DNA from 4 places in the Enterococcus sp. AZ128 genome. Region 4 is predicted to be linked to each of the others. Evidence: riboswitches for the same ligand, from Rfam matches in the RefSeq annotation. Region 4 holds a riboswitch; each other region holds the start of a gene.
What was found. Region 4 has a riboswitch for magnesium ahead of mgtA (magnesium-translocating P-type ATPase). Riboswitches for the same ligand answer to the same signal wherever they lie in the genome.
Positions count from the first base shown of each region.

Region 1 (2,205 bases), on a different contig from region 4:
GGGCAACGCTAGAAAAACAATCGATTCACTAGACAACAATTCCTTTTCAATGGCATGAATCACAAACACCGCTTTTTTCTCATTCAACCATTTATGAATTCCTAGACTATCATGGCAATAAAGATATTCAGGGTCAATGTTAAAATAATCAGCCGTTCTTCGCGTCAATTGCTGATGACCGAGGTGATCAGTCAAAACAATAAAAGGAATTTTTTCCAGATCCTCAGCGGCTGCCTGCCTCAGTTCATTCTCTGCTAAAGATTCATTAGCGGCGAGCAATATTTTTGAGCGAATCAGAGAGGTCCGTTCAAATTGCGGGTCATCAACCACACTGCTGGTTATTACTAAATCGACTTCCTTTTGCTTCAGCTGATTCAACAATTCTAAAGGGGCGGCATTGACATAGTTGATCGTATAGCTGTCATTGCTGCACGCACACTCCCCTGCTTCAAATATCAAAACAGAATCGCTGATCCCTACTTTAAAGGACGGACGATCAATCATTTGATAAAGAGGGAATTGAATCTTTTTGGCCTCCTCTATGATTCGTTTTACAAAAGGCAGAATTTTTTCGCCTTCTTCACTCAAAACTAACTTCTTCCCATGACGTGTAAATAGATCATAGCCAAGCTCAGTCTCAAGACTTTTAAGAGCCGAGCTCAAAGAGGAGATTCCGATATACAACTCCTGCGAAGCTTTTGAGAGGCTGTTGTATTTAGCGATAATGTAGAAATACTCTAATTTCTCAATCGACATTTTTTTCACATCCCTGCTGCAAATTTTAGGTTAACCTAATCTTGCTCCTGTGACTGTCTTTTAGGCAAGTAAAAACATTAAATAACAATCATTCTTCAACGGAGGTTAACTATTATTGGATTCCTATCGCTAAATCAGGAGGAACGATTACGCATCTTAATAATCTGGAAAGCATTTCTAAAAAGAGCGAAAAGCTGCTAAAAAGCTTTATTAATAAGGCTGCTTCCCTTTCATCTATTCATTGCCGGCCTGAGTGACAATTGATTTATCACTTTTCACGAGTATGATGAGTTTGCACAATAAAATATAATCATATTAGGTGAGGTTACTCTGAAGAACACAGGTTATCGCTCGGAAATGTCGAGAGACAGTAACGAGTAAAGCAGGGATTGTCGAATTAAGGCTTTCCCAAGATAACTAGAAGATCCCTTTCTTACGTCTCAGAAAGCCAAAGCTCAATTAACGTGATTTCCTTATAGACTTGTTCATTTATTCGGCGACCTCCTTAATATGATTATTTAGGAGGTTTTTTACATTGAAAGTTTTAAACGTATCATCTAAGCAAAATGAACGGATCACAAAAATCGTCGGAAATATCACCTTCCTGTTCATTTTGGCCCTTTTTGCATTCATTCTTATCTTTTCTCTGATAAAAATGAATCGCCCGCTTCACACCTTACCCTCGGAGGAGTTCTTAGCGACAGCAAACAAGCAGAATGACTTTTTATCTGTCGCAAATCTTGGCTATTTTTCCATTCGAACGATGTTTCGAATGATTGTCGGGATGCTTTGGTCCTTCCTGTTCTCCTTTGTTTTCGGCCTTCTGGCGGTAAAGTACAAGACCGCTAGAAGGATCATCCTGCCATTGGTCAATTTTCTTGAATCCGTACCATTATTAGGGTTCTTAACGTTTACGACTGCCTGGCTGTTGGGGTTATTTCCAGAAAATGTGCTGGGTGCTGAATGTGTCGCCGTCTTTGCGGTTTTCACTGGTCAGGCGTGGAACATCATGTTGACCCTGTATCAAATCATGGAGGTTATTCCTTCTGATTTGTCTAATGTCACAGAGCAATTCAAATACAATCCCTGGGGAAAATTTTGGCGACTTGAATTTGTTTATGCCATTCCGGGATTGCTTTGGAACGTGATTATTTCTCAAACAGCGGCTTGGTTTGCTTTGGTTGCTAGTGAACAGGCATCTGTCGCTCTTCCCAAAGATACAACGCTTTTTTTACCAGGAATCGGTTCGTATATTCAAATTGCGTTGGAACGTGCTGATTTCAAGGCTTGTCTATGGGCAGTTCTAGCCTTATTGCTGAATGTAGTGATCCTGAATTTTTTGGTATTTCAGCCCTTGGTTCGGGCAACATATTACTTCAAATATGAGACAGACGTTGAAAGTACGACGCCGCCTAAATCGATCGTTTATCACCTGTTGAAAAACGCAAC
Region 1 is NZ_JBIORZ010000002.1:1,133,443-1,135,647, reverse strand. Features, by position in the region: gene IGI38_RS17230 (LysR family transcriptional regulator) at 1-756, opposite strand, end outside; M-box (ykoK) riboswitch at 1,061-1,230, shown strand; gene IGI38_RS17225 (ABC transporter permease subunit) at 1,412-2,205, shown strand, end outside.
Region 1: linked by a shared signal. The riboswitch ahead of IGI38_RS17225 (ABC transporter permease subunit) and the one ahead of mgtA (magnesium-translocating P-type ATPase) in region 4 are both predicted to bind magnesium.

Region 2 (2,205 bases), 320 kb from region 4:
TTCAATTTGTAGAAATAACTAATCCTATTTATTTTGAAACAAAGAATTCGGTTCGAGTAAAAGTCATAGTGAAATATCTCGATGATGTTGAAAAGGTGACTCATGATTTTCAATATAACTTATTGTTATCTAAAGGAGAAAACTGGAAGATTACCAATTGCGAATAACGTTCTAAGATGAGTTCAAAAAGTATATAGGTAACCAATTATTGTAAACTTGTACAATATGTCGTAGTTGAGACATAATAAAGAAGTAGTGGTACTAACTATTTCGATAAAGTCCTTGAAAAATGAAAACGACAATATTTTAAAAAATTTATCAATTTTATGATGAAGGAGTCGAAACCAATAAACGTGTTGTGGCTGTCCTTATGCGTGGAATGAATTTATGCGCAAAAGGATTTCATCGACGCAAATCTTTTTATGGTAGAGTAAAAGCAATTGAAGAAATAGTAAAAGAAAATTTATTGAATCGACAATTTGAACAGAGCCAAATCGATGCTGTTTGGGTGACAGATATTACTTACATTCCTTGTAATCACTGTCGTCTCTATTTGTCCACCATATAGCAACTCGTAATCCACGTTGCTATATGGTGGATTCAAACATGAAAAAAGAAATTGTCATCCATCCATTACAAATTTATAAAGGAGAATTGCCTACGGTAATTTATTCCGGTAGAGGTAGCCAATACCGGTCTCTTGGCTATCAAGAGCTGTTGACCGACCACCACATCACACATTCAATGAGCCAACCTGGGACTCATATTAACGATGCCGGTAATCGAATGATCAATCAAACGAGAATTAATCGAACCCAACAAGCATAAAAGTAAAATAGAGATGAAGGTGTTGATTCAAGATTATTTAGAGGACTACTATCCAAATAAAAGAATCCATACAAAATTTATGATGACTCCTCGACAATTTGAGGCGAAGAAAATAAGTAATCTAACCGACTGTTAACTAAACTGTTGTAGGTCCCTACAAGTCTAAAACTATTTGTTGACAGAGCTAATTCATTTTGTTACTATTTCCATGAAAATAAAATATGATTTGTTAGGTGAGGCTCCTATGCAAACATAGGCTACTGCCCAAAAATGTCGAGAGACGCCAATGGGTAGAACAGGGATTGTCGAATACAAGGCTTTTCTTAAGGTAGCTAAGATGTTTGTCTTTACGTTGTATAGTGCCAAAACTCAACGATTAGATCGACGTCTTATTTTGTCATGTGATTTGATGATTTTAGAACGGTTTTTCGCGGAGTTTTTGTGCGAAAAACCGTTTTTTTATTTAACATATTCATTTTTATTTTTAATAATCTAGAGAGGAAGTGATGCTATGGATTTTTAATTATGTTGTTTATGAGTGTATTGGCAGGTGGATTGATTGGAATTGAACGTCAATGGCGAAAAAAACTAGCTGGAGTACGTACGATGGTTTTAGTTTCACTGGGGGCAACAATTTTTGTTTCTTTGTCTTCGACATTTACGACAGATACTAGCCCAACAAGAATAGCAGCACAAGTAGTTAGTGGGATAGGTTTTTTGGCAGGGGGAATCATTTTACGGGATGGTTTTAGCGTTACAGGTTTAAATACTGCTGCGACACTTTGGTGTACAGCTGCAGTAGGAGTAATGATTGGTGCGGGATCGATTAAAGAAGGTTTCTTGGCAGCAATTGTGATCACTTTTGTTAACATTGTGATACGTTTTATTTCTCATCGATTTGATCAAATTGCGGAAGTATATCGACCTGATACTATAGATAACGTGCAAAATTCCTTTTTGATCATTACAGGTAAAAATTCGTCCGAAGTTTCGCTAAGAACAGAAACTATCGCTCAATTAGATCGGTATTATTTATCATTCTGTCATTTTGTATGTCAAGACCTTGCCGGAGATATGGTTCAACTACAAGTTGAGCTTGAACCCGCTTCAAATATGGATCTGGCAATGAAGGAAATCATTGCTCATTTATCGAGAAACAAAGAGGTACTTGAAGTTTATCAGCTAATAAAGGAGGAAGAAACGTGGTAAAACAGTGTTTACTATAGTTAGATGGGATAGTCGAACTTATCGGGAAGCGATTATTCTGCGAAACGAGTTATTGAGAGCTAGCGCGGGGCAACCCTATTTGACAGCCTCGCCTATTAGTGAGATAAACGACATTCACTTGGTAATCAAGCGGGATGGCGTGACAGTAGG
Region 2 is NZ_JBIORZ010000001.1:1,403,737-1,405,941, reverse strand. Features, by position in the region: gene IGI38_RS06880 (conjugal transfer protein) at 1-167, shown strand, start outside; gene IGI38_RS06875 (hypothetical protein) at 592-828, shown strand; gene IGI38_RS06870 (hypothetical protein) at 842-964, shown strand; M-box (ykoK) riboswitch at 1,047-1,216, shown strand; gene IGI38_RS06865 (MgtC/SapB family protein) at 1,354-2,037, shown strand; gene IGI38_RS06860 (GNAT family N-acetyltransferase) at 2,042-2,205, shown strand, end outside.
Region 2: linked by a shared signal. The riboswitch ahead of IGI38_RS06865 (MgtC/SapB family protein) and the one ahead of mgtA (magnesium-translocating P-type ATPase) in region 4 are both predicted to bind magnesium.

Region 3 (2,205 bases), on a different contig from region 4:
AGCGTGCCATTCCGGTTTTGACAGAGCGACTTGATAGGCGAAAATGATAAAAATGACGACAATCAACGCTACAACGATCGCTTCGATCTTTCTAAATCCGATTTTAGTCAATAATAACAGCAGTAAGACATCAAAAACGGTAATGAATACGGCAAGGAACAACGGGATATGAAATAATAAGTACAGTGCGATAGCCCCTCCGATAACTTCTGCGATATCTGTCGCCATGATTGCCAACTCAGTCAAAATCCAAAGGACGATGCCCAATGATTTACTGGTTCTGGCTCGAATCGCCTGTGCCAAGTCCATTTGAGATACAATGCCTAATTTTGCGGACATGTATTGCAGCAGCATCGCAATCAGACTAGAAATGAGAATAATCGACATCAAAAGGTATTGAAAATTTTGTCCTCCAGTAATCGATGTCGACCAGTTTCCAGGGTCCATATAGCCCACAGCGACTAAAGCGCCTGGCCCAGAATAGGCAAATAATGTTTTCAAAAATCCCATATCTTTCGGAACTTCAATCGTGCCATTGATTTCCTCAAGCGACGGCCCATTTGCATATTCCACTAAATGATGCTTCTTGTGCGCCGTGTTTTTATTATTCATCTGTGAATCATTCAAGTAAATACCCTCTTTCAAAATTTATATACAGATTTTTAGGCATACCTAAAATATCGCAAGCTCCATTTTTATGCAATGGCCTGATGTAGATGTACAGAACCTGAAATAATTCGTTGATGAGTATAAACTGTTATGTGAAGCGTATATGTTCTCAAGCGATGCTTCTCAACAGATCCTAGCTTCACCTCAATTTCTAGATAGGGTAATTTCGTTATTTAAACATTGGAAATATTAATGTTATCGTTTTTTTATAAGGTAGGAATTCGCCTTTTCGATTTTATCGTAAAGCCTTTTCCCTAATTTAACAATGCTTATTCTATCTATTCTTTTTTAAATATATTATTAAGAAAAACTATCCGACTGTTTTTATTATCTGGTTCTCGTTATTATATACTCAGCTGACAGCTAGTATAACCTTGTTAGGTGAGGCTTCTATACAAACACAAGCTATTGCGCAGAAACATCGAAAGATGCCAATGTGTAAAACAGGAATTGTCGAATTAAGGCTTTTCTAAAGATAGCTAAGATTGTTCTTTACGTTGTATAGTGCCAAAACTCAGACGATGAGAGGACATTAAAGGATCGCCTTCTTGTTGTGCATAAGAAGGCGATCCTTTTTGTTGATAAAAATTTAGTAACAATGAGAGGAAGTCTTACCATGAAACGATCGCAAAAAATTATTCTGCTTAGTCTCGCCGCGATATTAATGTGCACCATCTCCGTCTCCGCCTATTTCCTATTAGTCAACCAACACTTAAGAAAAACCTTGGACAATGGCTACCATCCGATCAAAAACGAATATCAAACGACAAAAGGACGTGATACGGAATCCTTCTTAGTCATGGGACTCGACAATACTATCGAAAGAAAACTAGGAACAACTAGAACCGATGCGATGATGGTCATTACCGTCAACAACAAAACTAAAAAACTCACCTTTTGCAGCCTACCGCGAGACAGCTTTGTTCCGATCGCTGCCAAAAGCTATCATGGCAATCAACGAATCGAAGCGGCCTACACCTTTAATGGACCAACCGCTTCTGTTAATACGGTGGAAAAATTATTGAAGATCCCGATAGACCATTACTGTGTATTTAATTTTCTGTCCTTCATTAAGTTCATTGACGCAATTGACGGAATCGACATCAATGTCCAACATTCCTTTGACGGCGTTACAAAAGATGGGCCCGGATCAATCCATTTCGATGAAGGAAAACAGCATGTTGACGGTACAAAAGCACTTTCCTACGCTCGTGAACGCCATAGTGATAACGATATAATGAGGGGCTTTCGTCAACAGGAGATCATTCAATCCGTCGGCAAAAAATTAAAATCAAAGACGGCTGTTAAAAATTTGACAGGAATCATTGATTCTTTTGATAATAATATTCAAACCGATATCACAACAGACCAGCTGATAGATCTAATAAAAAACGGGTTGACTTATAACAGCTATGGGAAACAACAGCTCACCTTTGATTGGCGAACCTTCAGTAATCAAGGACGCAGTATGGTGGAACTTTATCCAGATAGCATTCAATATGTCAGTCATGAACTGCGGGTGAGCCTCGGAATTGA
Region 3 is NZ_JBIORZ010000002.1:1,136,111-1,138,315, reverse strand. Features, by position in the region: gene IGI38_RS17240 (Nramp family divalent metal transporter) at 1-612, opposite strand, end outside; M-box (ykoK) riboswitch at 1,036-1,204, shown strand; gene IGI38_RS17235 (LCP family protein) at 1,286-2,205, shown strand, end outside.
Region 3: linked by a shared signal. The riboswitch ahead of IGI38_RS17235 (LCP family protein) and the one ahead of mgtA (magnesium-translocating P-type ATPase) in region 4 are both predicted to bind magnesium.

Region 4 (2,205 bases):
AGAGCTCACGATCATTGGCAACATTTCAGGAGTCAAACCCACTGCTACTGCAATAGCGAAAAAGAACGCACTGCTCCAATCTCCCTTCGTTAAACCATTAATTAAAAATACAAGTGGAAATAATACCATCACCATACGGAGTAATAGCTTGCTAACTCTAGCTAAACCTATATCGAAGGATGTTTTTCCTCGCTTCGAGGTTGCATTTTTTGCGATATCACCAAAGAATGTTTGTTGTCCTGTTTTTAATATGATCGCTTTTCCTTGACCACTCAACACATCTGTTCCCATAAAAACTAGGTTTGTTAAATCCAATGCTGTTGTTTCTTCTGTTAGTAGTGTATCTTTCGCAAGGTACTTTTCGACAGGCATTGATTCTCCCGTTAACGATGATTGATTGACGAATAAGTCTTTCGTCCAAATTAGAACAGCATCCGCTGGGATCATGTCACCAGTCGCTAACGTCAAAATGTCACCAGGTACTACTTCGTCCATCGGGATTTCCTTCGTTTCACCATTTCGAGTGATCGCCGCTGTATTTTCGATCATTTCCTTTAATTCGATACTAGCTTTTTGAGAACGATATTCTTGAATAAACGTAATCAAAACACTAGCCAAAATCATAAGCGTCATCACTACTGCTGCTTCAATATCCTTTGTCAGCACTGAAACAATCGCTAAAAGAGCTAAAACATAAACAAACGGATCGTTAAAAGCTTGTAAAAATAATAAAATTCCAGGTGTTGGTTTTTGCGCAGAAACTTCATTTGGACCATATTCCTCCAAACGGCTTTCCGCATCTTCTTCGGACAGACCCTGCATTGATGTCCGCAGATTTAAGAAGAGGTCGCGATCAGATAAAATCGCTAATTTCTTTAGTTCTTGATCTTTATTGATTTTGCGAGCAAGAAGGTTTTTTTTGTTCATCATAGTTTTTCCTCCTAAATTTCTGGACAACCAAAGTCACCCCATTATATTCAATCTTCGGTCGACTATCCTCATGGTCCATCTTCCTCACATCCTTTCAATTGTTTGAATAACTCCAAAATATTTTATAGGGTTAATCGTTCGCTCAAAACTTTAAAATTACAATTCCCATATAATAGAAAATGATTTTAGTTTTGTACGCTTATCATCCAATTACGCCTTAGCCCAATATCAAGTCTAATTATTTATCCTTATTGTAGTTGCAAAAATCTAGTCACGGACTATCAAAAAACGCGCACTCGAAAATGAGCACGCGCGAAAATCCATTCATGTTCATCGTCGAGCTTTAGCACTATAGGGCGTAGACAAAATCTGTCAGCTACGTTATGAATCACCTTCACGATGATCCCTGTTCTACCCATTGGCGTCTCTCGACATTTTTGGGCAGCAGCCTGTGTCCATATAGGAGCCTCACCTAACAATTATTCTTATTTACATTTCTACTATATGTTACTTACTTTCCAGTGTCAAACTTTAGCTCAAAAGAATTTATTTATTTTCAGAAACTCATCTATTTTCTTGTTTGGTTTGTTACTGAAGTAGTCTGCAAATTTTTTACTCCAAAGTTTTGTTTCACGAGCTTCAGCAAATTTTTCCATCGTTTGATCATATTCATTAATCAATTTATAGTCATAATCTTGATAAGTGTCAAAATGAATGACAGCCTTTTCAGGTAAACGAGGCTTGATCCTCATTTCCACAGTTGGTTTACCAATACTTAAACCAGCAACCGGAAATACATATTCGGGAAGTTTAAGCAATTTACTTACTTCCAATATATCTTTTCTAATTGATCCTACTACTACAGAACCCAATCCAAGAGCCTCCGTTGCAATTACTGCATTTTCTAATGCTAAAGCGGTATCTGTAATCGCAGTAATCAATGGATCTAGTCCTTTGTTGATAAAATAATCGACCCCATAATGCTCCGCTACTTTTTGTGTGCGTTTCAAATCTGCCACAAAAATCAGAAAGACTGAACTATGTAACATATGAGGGTTCCCAGGATTCAACGCAACAAGTCTTTTGCGTATTTCAAGATCTTTTACTACAACGATGCTGTACATTTGCCCGTTCATCCAACTTGGTGCTTGACGACTAGCTTGTAAAATCTTTTCTAAGTCGGTATCTGGCAATTGATAACCTTCATCAAAATTTCGATAAGTTCTGTGCTTCTTCATAATCTCTAATGCGTCCATTTAGCTCCTCCTTAGTTCC
Region 4 is NZ_JBIORZ010000001.1:1,083,321-1,085,525, reverse strand. Features, by position in the region: gene mgtA (magnesium-translocating P-type ATPase) at 1-927, opposite strand, end outside; M-box (ykoK) riboswitch at 1,253-1,417, opposite strand; gene IGI38_RS05320 (nitroreductase family protein) at 1,467-2,186, opposite strand; gene IGI38_RS05315 (PLP-dependent aminotransferase family protein) at 2,187-2,205, opposite strand, start outside.